3 regions of the Cellvibrio sp. ARAG 10.3 genome follow, and region 2 is predicted to be linked to each of the others. Evidence: predicted binding sites of a transcription regulator. Region 2 holds the regulator's gene; each other region holds the start of a gene.

The links. Region 2 encodes PhoB, which activates phosphate uptake and scavenging genes when phosphate is short. Its sites were predicted from a motif close to TGTCATAAANNTGTAACA; they were not measured.
Region 1: a site for PhoB is predicted at 2,623-2,640, ahead of ACSV5M_RS21210 (ExeM/NucH family extracellular endonuclease). Genes of this name have one in related genera too.
Region 3: a site for PhoB is predicted at 2,026-2,043, ahead of ACSV5M_RS05920 (TIGR00153 family protein). Genes of this name have one in related genera too.

Annotation. Positions count from the first base shown of each region.
Region 1 is NZ_JBPYCU010000033.1:8,819-13,098, reverse strand. It holds gene ACSV5M_RS21210 (ExeM/NucH family extracellular endonuclease) at 8-2,533, opposite strand; gene ACSV5M_RS21205 (5'-nucleotidase C-terminal domain-containing protein) at 2,738-4,280, opposite strand, start outside.
Region 2 is NZ_JBPYCU010000001.1:589,405-593,684, forward strand. It holds gene ACSV5M_RS02495 (dicarboxylate/amino acid:cation symporter) at 1-62, opposite strand, end outside; gene ACSV5M_RS02500 (HU family DNA-binding protein) at 118-393, opposite strand; gene ACSV5M_RS02505 (chorismate--pyruvate lyase family protein) at 590-1,177, shown strand; gene ubiA (4-hydroxybenzoate octaprenyltransferase) at 1,196-2,095, shown strand; gene phoB (phosphate regulon transcriptional regulator PhoB) at 2,218-2,916, shown strand; gene phoR (phosphate regulon sensor histidine kinase PhoR) at 3,062-4,280, shown strand, end outside.
Region 3 is NZ_JBPYCU010000003.1:297,413-301,692, forward strand. It holds gene ACSV5M_RS05910 (sulfite exporter TauE/SafE family protein) at 1-84, shown strand, start outside; gene ACSV5M_RS05915 (GspE/PulE family protein) at 87-1,859, opposite strand; gene ACSV5M_RS05920 (TIGR00153 family protein) at 2,139-2,819, shown strand; gene ACSV5M_RS05925 (inorganic phosphate transporter) at 2,852-4,126, shown strand.

The DNA.
Region 1 (4,280 bases), on a different contig from region 2:
ATCTTTACTACGAATGCTTACTCTGCGCCAACCACAATGTCCAGATCAGCATATCCAACAAACTGATCCGCCCATCATCATTCAAATCAAACTGGCTATTGCTATCGGTAATTTTCTTACCCAGATTACGCAACAACAATTTCAAATCCTTGTCGTTGATTTTCTGATCCTGATTAAAATCACCGCGCACCGCTTCCGGTTGTGGTGCCGTCAATGCCAGTTCAATAATCAAAGGATCGTGGTCCGAAGCGCGCCATGCTTCCGGGCTGTACAAGCTGATGACTTGTTGCGGAGTTTTGAATTCCTCGTTGTAATCCAACACGCGCGGCTCATCGGCGTTGATATGCCAATCCGCAGCGCCAGTGACCTGGCTGCGTAAACTGTTGCTGGCCAACGCGTGGTCGAGATAACCGGCGAGACCGGTAAAGACGTAAGAGTAGGCGAGGTCACCGGAAAAATCTTTCAGCAAATTGACGTAGCCCGCTGCCTCGATGGTAGTAATCGGATCTTCCTTGGCGTAGGCATTCAGGTCGCCCATGATCAGCACGTCAGTGTCGTTGCTGTCGGTAGGATCGCTGGCCAACCAGTCGACCATAGCCTCGGCGGCCGCAGTCCGAGTAAGGTTGCAATTGCCTTGGCCATCGCCGGTATCGGGATCACTCAGATCGTTGCAATCAGAACCTTTGGATTTCAAATGCGTAACCGCAAGTGTCACTACGCCTTGCGTAGCAATTTCACGAAAACTCTGCGCCAGTACTGGACGGTTTTTGTTGTCAATAAAACGTGGATCAACGGATGAATCGAGAATGGCCGATGCGTTTACCAGCTCCACCGTTGCTGGTTTGTAGATAAAACCGACGGTAATTTCATCGGTGCCGATTTGTGCAACACCGGGATTTACCACAGCGTAATCCAGCCCGGCGTCATACAAACCACTCACCAGATCCTGGATCGCACTGTGCGGGCCGTAGCCGTCATTTTCAATTTCAATCAGGCCGACGATATCGGCATCCATCGCTACCAGTGCCGCGATAATCTTTGCGCGCTGCCGTGCAAATTCTTCCGGTGTGTTAGCACCGCGCGAGGTGGGGAATCCACCGCCGAGGCCATCGCCATTGAAATAATTCAACACGTTGAAAGAGGCAATCTTCAGGCTGCCGCTGCCCGGTAAATCCGGCTCAGGTGTGCGTGCATTATCCGGTACAAAGATCGGCGTGCTGGTGGGTTGAATGCGGTATTCATCAAACGAATAGTGCAATACGCCTTGCAAGCCGATGACGCGATCACCGGAACGCACGGTGTTATAGGCTGATAATTCCGGCGCGGGATAAGGAATGACGGCAGGATTTTGGCGACCACTGCCATCATCCAACAGAATGCGACGCAGAGCATTTTGCGCTGCAACGGCTTGTGCTGGCGCACCCGGCATTGCAATCTGGGTCGGATTAAACAACCGGCCATCGGCGGACAATACCAATTCACCGTAGCGACCCAGGTTGTAATTCTCCGTCACGGTCAGGTCTTGCTGAACCACAATCGCCATGCCTTCATGACGTTCCAGCTCGCTGAGCGTAGTCACCGGCAAAACCAGCACGCTCGGCGTAACACTGACACCGGTTGCACACACTTGCATGCTTGCCGCTGTGATTTGGGTCATGTTGAAATATTCACTGACGTTACCGGTAATGCGTACCAGGTCGCCGGCATTGATGGCCATCGCATTGGTGCTGTCGAAGATAAAAATACCTTCCGAGGTGAGCGGGTTGTTATCGCGGTCACTGTCTTCTTCCTGCACAAAAAAACCACTCAGTCGATCGCTGCCCTGGAAGTCTCCCACCACGACGCCTTCAATGGTTTGTGTGGTGCCGATAAAACTGCTGGTAGCGCCTTCACCCTGAATCTTATGAATTTTGGTGGCGGGCGCGCCGCATTCTTCTGTCGGGCCGGGATTATTGTTATCGGAATACTGTCCGAGGCCTGCAAAGGTGTCTTGCGCAAAACCGTCCCACTGTTGCGCAGGATCAAAGGCATCATAACCATCGGCATCGCCCTCGGTGACCGATGTCATACGGTGCAAGGTTTTGTTAGCGGTAGCTGTATCGCCGGTGCCCCACTGCGAGCCGGGGTCAACACCGATCTGCCCAATCACATCAATCGGATTGCCACCGTACAACAACGCGACGGCATCATCGCCGTTAAACCAACCGGCGCCGTTGGTTTGATCGGTTACGGCAAGAATATCGGGATTGGCTGCGCTGTGGGCCAGCACATACACTTCGCCGTCGGGCAAGGTGCCTTGCAGTGCGATGGTTAATCCAGCGTTGGTATTGCCGTTGAAAAACATCTGCACTTCATACGCAGACAGATCAACGCTGGCGCCAGTGTTGTTGTAAATCTCCAGTGCTTTATTGTTGCTCGAACCTTCGATGTATTCAGAAAAAAATAAATCCGCATGGGTCAGCGAGCTGCTGGCCACGAGCGTAGCAAATAAGGTAGTACGTATGTGACGAATGGAATCAGATGTCCATTGCATAGCGGCGGCTCCTGTTAAACATTATTGGAAAAAGCCCGCCTATGGTGAGTGGCAGCGATGACACGGCTATGATCAATTGATGACAGAAATATCGCAGATTTGTGACAGGTAAACAGATCGCATCCGTGCGATAGTGATGCGCCTTCCGTGAACAATCAGTTAATGCGCCTGCATCCTTACAGGCATTTTTATACGTGAGGAGTATTAATATCCGGTGCAGGTTTCCGTGCTGTGATTACAACCATCGCGACCAATATATTGTTGCGTGCTGTACTCACTCACCGGTAATTTTTCCAATGCATCGCCATTGGCTGACAACTGCTCGATGTAATCAATAAATGCCTGCGTATACAGGGTGAAGGTGTTGACATACTCACCTGCATCAAACAGCTTACCAAAGGTGGCGTAACCATCCTGGCCTGCGGCGATAAAGTCATTGGTGACCACAGTGTAAATTTCCGTGTCGCTGATGGCGGTCCATTCGCCGCTCACGCGTGGGTTAATTTCAATGTTGGATACGCGAGATCCTTCTGCGGCGGAGGCGTCGATGTGATAACGCAAACCGGAAGCATAGGGGTATGCGCCGCTTGATCCGCCGACGCGCAGTGCGTTGGTCATTGCATCTTCCAATACTGCTTTGATTTGTGCGCCGGTCATGTCGAGGGTGACCAATGTGTTGGTGAAAGGCAACACGTTGACGGCTTCAGCAAAGGTAATATCACCGGCCGCCACATCAGTGCGCACTCCGCCACCGTTTTGAATCGCGATGTCGGCGGTGGGTGTTACAGTCATAAAGGCTTTGGCGATAATGTTGGAGATATCGCTGCCGAATTCAGCGGTCACGCTGGCATCACAAATTGTCGAACGGCTTTCACCGGGGAAGCGCACCAGGCATAAATCTTCAGCGGCAGTGCCGATAACCTGTTGTTCAAGCACGCTGACTTCGTCGTTGTAAACACTCAATACGCTGGCTGTGGTTGCATCAGGCACGACCGCAACAACTTCCGGGAATTTGGTGATTTGCTGACGCACTTTAAAGGCATCGCTGGCATTCAGCATACGATCATCACCGCTGGCAAAGGTGTAGCTGAAATTATCGGCAACGGGCATATAAGGTATGCCGTTGCAAGCGGTCACTTTACCTTCGCCATCGAAATTCACCTCCAGTTTCCCGAGCAGATGCGCGTACTCCCAGGCTTGTACGATACACACGGTATCACCGTCCAGGTTGGTGGTTACCGTTGGGTAATCACCGGCGGGATTAAAGCCGAGGCTGGTAAAGGTCTCACCGCCGAGCAATGTGTGCGAGTCACCGCCGACAATCACATCTACACCGCGCAGATTTGCAGCGAGCAATTTGTCGTTTTCATATTGGTAGTGAGTGACCAAAACAATTTTATTAACACCTTGCTCATGCAGTTCATCAATATAGGTTTGTGCCGTCGTGGTTTCGTCGAGGAAGTTGGTATCGGCATCGGGCTTGGATGAGTTTTTGGTTTTGTCGGCGATGTCGATACCGATAAAGCCTACTTTTTGCCCCTGAATGTCGCGAATCAAATAAGGTTGAATGTAGCCGTCACGAATTGCCGAGGTTTCACCCGGCTCGACGTTGGCTGCTAACACGGGTGTCGTACAGGCACCGGCTTGCAGGTCATCCAGAAAATTTGCCAGGCCCTGGTCGCCGTTATCAAATTCATGATTGCCCAGTGCAAACATATCGAAGCACACCTGGTTCATCATGGCGGCA
Region 2 (4,280 bases):
AACAAAATGCCGACGATAATGCCGAGGATCATGCCCAGCAGGATTCGGTTGGTGAGTGTCATCCTAGCCTCGATCGTTGTTATCAGTGGTGGGGTTTCAGTCGGGTGTTGGTTGTTATTATGGGTTCAGCGCGTCTTTCAACGCTTTACCGGGCCGAAACAACACACTGCTGCTGGCGGCGATCTGAATGGTATCGCCGGTCTGTGGGTGGCGCCCCTGGCGCGCGGAGCGATGGCTTCTTACAAAGCTGCCGAATCCCACTAGCGACACCGATTCATCGCGGCTGAGTGCATTGGTGATGTGTTCAATCATGGCGGATACCGCCGCATCCGCCTTGTCGCGGCTCATATCAGTTTGATCGGCAACCCGATCGACGAGATCAGTTTTATGCATGGCAAGGGCCCTCAAGTATCGATAGTCCTGACGCGGTAGTGGCAGGCTGGACAAACGGGAGTGTACCCGCTCAGGTCGCCGGGGGGCAGTGAAAACGGCAGCTTTTTATTGGTCGGGACCGATTGCCGGCCAAACTCCCGGTGCCACCTGCTAGAATTCCGCGCTGGTTTGCCGACATGTGTGACAGGAGCGACTTTTGGGGTTATCGATAAATGGCCGGGTAACATGGCAGCCGCTGGCGCAGTGGCCCAAGGCGCAACGCCCGGAGGCGGCGCTGTGTGAGTGGTTGCTGGACAAAGGTTCACTTACGGCGCGTCTGGTGGCTCGCAGTCACGATCATTTTCATGTCGAGGTATTGCGTCAGCAGATTGCGCGGCCCGCCTTATCGGAATGGCGTTGTTTGAACATGGACCGTTCGGAGCTGGCGTTGATTCGCGAAGTGGTATTGTGCGGCCACCAGCAGCCCTGGGTATTCGCCCGCAGCGTGCTGCCCCTGACCAGCCTGACCGGTAGCCTGCGGCACTTGCGCAAACAGGACGCCCGTCCACTGGGGGCCTTTTTGTTCAGTCAGCCACACTTGCAGCGCAGTGCCATTGCTGTGAGCCGGCTGAAACGCCATCATGGCTATGTGCCGGAACCGCTCACCAGCGATAAGCCCTTGTGGGGGCGGCGTTCGGTGTTTTACCTGGAGGATAAACCGCTGCTGGTGAGCGAAGTCTTCCTGGACGCGTTTGTCGACACCCTGGCCTCGCCGCCACCCTTGATGTCTACCCATCGTCAATAACGGACAACAGAATCTGCTATGACTCAACCTAGCCAGCGCCCCGCCGCTAAACAACCCGCTTTATCTATTGGCCAACGCATCCGCCTGTACTGGCAATTGATGCGCATGCACAAGCCTATCGGTGCACTCTTGCTGTTGTGGCCTACCCTGTGGAGCCTGTGGCTGGCGGCCGATGGCGTGCCGCGCTGGGATGTGCTGGTGATCTTTGTGCTGGGGGTGTTTGTGATGCGCTCCGCCGGCTGCGTCATCAATGACTTCGCTGATCGCAAGGTGGATGGCCATGTCAAACGGACCCGTGAACGGCCACTGGTCAGCGGACAGGTATCGAGTGGCGAAGCTATCGCCTTGTTTATCGGATTGTGTTTGCTCGCCTTTGGCCTGGTGCTATTAACCAATCCCCTGACGATTCAATTATCCGTGGGTGGTGTGTTACTGGCATTTTGTTATCCGTTTATGAAGCGTTACACCCACCTGCCGCAAGTGGTGCTGGGCGCGGCTTTTGCCTGGGCCATTCCCATGGCCTTTGCCGCCCAGAGTGGGGCGCTCGGTGTGGAAGTCTGGCTGCTCTATACCGCTGTGGTGCTGTGGACCGTGGTCTACGATACCTTTTATGCCATGGTGGACCGCGACGATGACCTGCGCATCGGAGTGAAATCCACGGCCATCCTGTTTGGTGAGCAGGACCGCCTGATGACGGGCGTGTTACAGGCCCTGACGCTCTACGCTCTGGTAATGGTCGGCTCGCGCTTCGAGCTGGGTACTTTTTATTACATCAGCCTCGGTGTGGCCGCTGCGCTGTTTGCCTACCAACAATACCTGATCCGCTTTCGCCAGCGGGAGGCCTGTTTCAAGGCCTTCATGAACAACAATTGGGTGGGTCTGGCCGTCTTTATCGGCGTGGTGGCCGACAAACTCTGAGAATTTACCGGTGCTGCTGGTGCTGCGTTGAATCCTGTGCTGTCATAAAGTTGTAACACAGGGCTTATTTAATACGCTTGCAACAATTGCTCTCAGCCATCAGCGGGTAACAGGTAAGAATTATGAGTGGGCGTAAAATCTTGATCGTCGATGACGAGTCAGCCATTCGCGACATGCTCCGGGTCGCACTGGAAATGGCCGAGTATCAGTGTATCGAAGCCAGCAATGCACAGGACGCCCATGCGTTGATTGTGGATGAAAAGCCTGACCTGATCCTGCTGGACTGGATGATGCCCGGCACCAGCGGTATCGAACTGGCGCGCCGCCTCAAGCGCGACGACGTGACTGCTGATGTACCCATCATTATGCTCACCGCCAAAGGTGAGGAAGACAACAAGATCCAGGGCCTTGAAGTCGGGGCCGACGATTACATCACCAAACCCTTCTCCCCCCGCGAACTGGTCGCCCGCCTGAAGGCGGTATTGCGCCGCGCTGACCCGCAGGTTAATGGCCACCCTATTACCGTGCAGGGTTTGTGCCTCGACCCGGCCAGTCACCGGGTGACGATCAACAACCAGGCGGTTGATATGGGGCCGACGGAATATCGCCTGCTGGAATTTTTCCTCACCCACCAGGAAAGAGCCTATACTCGCAGCCAACTGCTGGACCATGTGTGGGGCGGCAACGTCTATGTGGAAGAGCGTACGGTGGATGTGCACATCCGCCGGTTGCGCAAAGCCCTCACTGTCGACAACCACGAAAACCTGGTCCAGACTGTGCGCGGTACCGGTTATCGTTTCTCCACCAAGGCCGACGCATAATTCAAACCGGTTAAAAACGCACAGGCGTTTTCAACAAGACCGGTGGGCAGAAATTTTTATATCCCGCGCGAAGAAAAGTCATATTTCCGCGCGATAGTGAGTGAAAATATTCTGCTGGAGATGGTTGTGAAAGAGGCTCACTATTTTGCTGCAAGGTTTTAGCGCCGAACTCAAGCGCCTGTCGATCTTCGTCGCGATCTGTCTGTTACTGGGCTGGCTGACCGGACACTTATTGCTGGTATTGGATATCGGTGTCCTGGCGTATCTTGCCTACATGCTCTGGCAAATGTCGCGGCTCAACCGCTGGCTGTTGCGCAAAAACGACGAAGAGCCACCCGAGGCCACGGGTATTTGGGGCGACGTTTTCGACAATATCTACCACCTGCAACGTCACCAGCGCCAGGAAAGGGAAAACCTGCAAGCGGTGATCAATCGCGTGCAGGAAATCACCTCTGCATTAAAAGACGGCGTGATCCTGCTGGACTGGCGCGGTCACCTGGATTTCTGGAATCCCGCAGCCCAACGCTTATTGGGTTTTCACACCAAAGACCAGGGTTTGTCGGTCATCAATTTTATTCGTCACCCGCGCTTTGTCAGTTACTTTGAAGAAGGCAATTACAGCGAGCCACTGGAATTACCCTCACCGCGTTTTTCCTCCAAGCAACTGCAATTTCAGATTACCCGCTTTGGTAAAAATGAACGCCTGATCCTGGTGCGCGACATTACCCAGATTCATAACCTGGAACAGATGCGCCAGGATTTTATTGCCAACGTCTCGCACGAGTTACGCACGCCGTTGACGGTGATCAGTGGCTACCTGGAAACCCTGGCGGACAACAATAACCTGGGCCCGACCTGGCAAAAACCCCTGCAACAAATGCAGCAACAAACACAGCGCATGGCATTGCTGATCAATGACCTGTTGGTGTTATCAAAACTGGAAACCACCGAGGTGGGCCACAACCAGAAACTGATTCCGCTGGAGCCGTTGCTGCATTCTATTCGCAATGAAGCTGTGGCATTGAGTGGCGATAAGGAACAGGAAATCACCCTGACCTGCGATGGCAATATTCAATTGCTGGGGAACGAAAAAGAACTGCACAGCGCTTTCTCCAACCTGGTGGTTAACGCCGTGAAATACACTCCGGCCAAAGGCAAGATCGCCATGCGCTTGTGGAAGGATAAACAGAATTGTTATTTCGCGGTCAGTGACAATGGGCCGGGTATTGAAAACAAACACATCCCCCGCTTGACCGAACGCTTCTACCGCGTCGACGCCAGCCGCAACAGCAGCACCGGTGGTACCGGTTTAGGCTTGGCCATTGTTAAACACGTGCTGTTGCGTCACGATGCCGAATTAAAAA
Region 3 (4,280 bases), on a different contig from region 2:
CTGGCCAACCGTGTTGCTGACCATTACCTGCGGCCGGCGCTCGCCGCGATGCTGCTATTTGTGGGTGTGAAGTTAGTGGTGTAACCTCAGGCTTTTTCCGGTGGCGGTGCCACGCGCATGACCTCTTCAACGGTCGTCAAACCTGCCGCCACCTTCTGCGCGCCCGACAGCCGCAAGGTACGCATTCCCTCTTTCATCGCCTGCCGCCGCAATTCCTGCAAATTACAATCGCTGGTGATCTTTTCCTTGATGGATTCGGATAACGGCAGGATTTCATAAAGCCCCTGGCGCCCCAGATATCCCGTATCGCGACATTCCAGGCAACCTACCGGGCGACAGATCTTCGGCGGCACGTTCACCTTCCAGGGCGCCACCAATTGCTGCCAATCATCCGCTGAGATATGTCCCTCCTCTTTGCAGTGCGGACACAGCGTGCGCACCAGGCGTTGCGCCATCACGCCCAGCAGTGTGGCGTTGATCAAATACGAAGGAATCCCCAGATCCAGCAAGCGCGCCACCGTGGCGGGTGCGTCGTTGGTGTGGACGGTGGATAGAACCAGGTGACCGGTCAAGGCGGCTTGCACCGCCATCTGCGCTGTTTCCAGGTCGCGGATCTCGCCTACCATGATGATGTCCGGGTCCTGCCGCATCAGACTGCGGATACCGGCGGCAAAATCGAGGCCGATCTTGTGGTGAACCTGGGTCTGGTTGAAGGATTCTTCCACCATCTCTATTGGGTCTTCGATGGTGCTGACATTCACTTCCGGCGTCGCAATCTGGCGCAGGGACGAGTAAAGCGTAGTGGTTTTACCGGAACCCGTGGGGCCGGTCACCAGCACAATGCCATTGGGGCGGTCGAGCATAGCGCGCCAGCGATTGTAGTCTTCACCCACCAGGCCCAGATCGGTAAAGCTGCGCAGCAGCACGTCCGGATCAAATATCCGCATCACCAGCTTTTCACCAAAGGCGGTAGGCAGGGTCGACATCCGCAGTTCGACTTCGCTTTCATCGCTGCGCCGGGTTTTGATACGGCCATCCTGGGGTTTGCGCTTCTCGGCAATATTCATCCGCGCCAGCACTTTGAACCGGCTGGTCACCGCTGTGGCCACATTGATCGGCAACTCGTACACATTGTGCAACACGCCGTCGATGCGAAAACGGATACGCCCCACTTCACGGCGCGGTTCAATATGGATATCACTGGCCCGTTGGTCGTAGGCGTACTGCAACAGCCAATCCACAATCTTGACGATGTGCTGGTCATTGGCATCGGGGTCGGTCGCCGTGCCCAGATCCACCAGTTGTTCAAAGTTGGTTACGGCCGATGCCGCCGGGCCGCCGCTGGCACGGCTGACCGAGCGGGCCAGGGTGTAAAACTCAACGGTATGGCGTTCGATATCGGTGGGGTTGGCAATAACACGCTTGACGGTTTTGCGCGCGACATGTTCGATCTGGGGTTCCCAACCAGTAATAAAGGGCTGGGTGCACGCAACAATGACGTGGTCCTGGGTAACCTGCACACACAGAATGCCGTGGCGCTTGGCAAAGGCGTAGGACATCACCTCGGTCACCTTGGGCACGTCAATCTTGAGCGGGTCGATATGTACCACCGGCATCTTTGCCTTTTCCGCCAGCCATTCCGTCAGGGCATCACCATCCAGGGTTTTGGTAGGCCGCTTAAGGTCATCGAAATTCTGGCTGGCGATATAACTCAGCGGGTGCATCATGGCCTGTTCGCGGGAGCGGGTGGTACCCAGCAACATATTGGCATCTGTCTGCTTCAGGCGGTCGTCGGCCACCAGGTCAGTCACCAGGCGACGCAGATCAAGCACACCTTCAAAAACCGCAGCATGATTCATGGGAAGGCAATTCCTGTATTGGGGCAAGGATAATGTCAGCAAAAGCAGTACTGGACACGGATTTATTTAGCGAATTCCCGCTCTGTGGATTGTAGCTGCTCTTGTCCGGCGGAGACACCGCTGGTCCCGGCTTTAGCAGACTCAGCCACAAAATACAGCCCGCGGCCGTCATAAATTTGTAAAAATCCTGCGTGACCTGGCCAGCCGATGTTTTTATACTGCGCACACATTTTTACGGGTGCACCGCTTTAAAGCGCTTATTTCAAGGGGACTACCGACATGCCCATTGCTAATCCGTTTTCCAACCTCTTTGGCCGCTCGCCGATCAAGCCCATGCAGGAACACATGGCCGTCGCAGTCAAGGCCGCCGGCGAGCTGATTCCTTTTTTTGAGGCGGTGATCGCCAATGACTGGGCCAGAGCCGAAGAGGTACAAAAGGGCATCACCGAACTGGAACACCAGGCCGACGACATAAAACAGCAACTGCGTCTGCACCTCCCCAAAAGCCTCTTCCTCCCCGTTCCCCGTACCGACCTGCTCGAACTGCTCACCATGCAAGACCGCATCGCCAACCGCGCGAAAGATATTGCGGGCATCATGCTGGGCCGCAAGATGACTATCCCGGCCAATATGCACACCCAAACCCTGGAGTTTGTGCAGTCCGGCGTGCGCACGGCTGAGCAAGCGCTGACCGCCATCAATGAATTGGATGAATTGCTGGAAACCGGCTTCAGCGGCCGGGAGCTGGCGGTAGTAGAAAGGATGATTCAGGAGCTGGACAAGCTCGAAGAAAAAGCGGACGAACTGGAAATCTCCATGCGCTCGTCACTCTTCCGCCTGGAAGCTGAATTGCCGCCTATCGACGTGATGTTCCTCTACAGCGTGATCGACTGGATTGGCGACCTCTCTAACCGCGCCCACGATGTCGGTGGCCGTTTGCAACTGCTGCTGGCGCGCTAGCCGTCGATTTTCATCTTTGAGGAATACACATCATGACCGTGATTGCTGAATACGGCCACATCTTGCTTATTCTTGCCTGTGTCTTTGGCATCTTCATGGCCTGGGGTATCGGGGCCAACGACGTCGCCAACGCCATGGGCACCTCCGTCGGTTCCCGCGCCCTGACCATGCGCCAGGCGATTGTGATCGCGATGATCTTTGAATTCCTGGGTGCTTACCTCGCCGGCGGCGAAGTGACCGCCACTATCCGCAGCGGGATTGTCGACCCGGCATTGATGAGCGACACCCCGGAGCTATTGGTGTATGGCATGCTGTCCGCACTGCTGGCTGCCGGCGTCTGGCTATTGATTGCCAGCATTCTCGGCTGGCCGGTTTCTACTACCCATTCCATCGTAGGCGCCATCATCGGTTTCGCGGCGGTCGGTATTTCTGTCGATGCCGTGGATTGGGGCGCGGTTACTTCCATTGTCTCCAGTTGGGTGGTCTCGCCCGTTATTGCCGGTTTTATTTCTTTCTGGATTTTCCGCTCCGTACAACACCTGATCCTCGATACCGAAGACCCTTTCACCAACGCCAAACGTTACATCCCTTTCTATATGTTTGCGGTGGGCTTCCTGATTTCGATGGTAACGATTCTTAAAGGCTTGTCCCATGTGTTCAAGGACTCGGGCATCAAGTTCAGCTTTGGTGAAAGTACATTGATCGCTCTGGGAATCGCCGCCCTGGTTACCGTGCTCGGCATTTTCTTTTTGAGTCGCGTCAACCAGGACATGGCTGCCGATGCTAAAAATCGCTTCTCCAGTGTGGAGCGAGTATTTGCCATCCTGATGATCTTTACCGCCTGCGCTATGGCCTTTGCCCATGGCTCTAACGACGTTGCCAATGCGGTCGGCCCCATGGCGGCGGTAATCAATACCATTAATTCCAACTCTGTTACGTCAAGTTCGCCGGTAGCCCCCTGGGTTCTGTTGCTGGGCGGCATCGGGATTGTCGTGGGTCTCGCGACTTATGGCTGGAAGGTCATCGCCACCATCGGCAAAAAAATCACCGAACTCACACCCAGTCGTGGCTTTGCCGCCGAAATGGCCGCCGCCGCTACCGTGGTGGTTGCCTCAGGCACAGGATTACCGATTTCCACCACCCATACGCTGGTGGGTGCCGTATTGGGCGTTGGGCTGGCACGCGGTATCGGCGCCCTCAACCTTGGCGTTATCGGCAGTATCTTTATGTCCTGGATCATTACCCTGCCTGCCGGTGCCGGCCTTTCCATCCTGTTTTTCTTCTTCTTCAAAGGCCTGTTCTCCTGACAGCCGATGATGCGCTGGCGAGCTGTCAGCGCATCATCCTCACATTCCCACGTTTTACTCTCCATAGCTCGATCCCCCATGCGCCCCATTTTTGCACACCCTGGATTCAACCTGGCGCATAAACAACGTTGTCAAATAATTTACAAACCTTTTC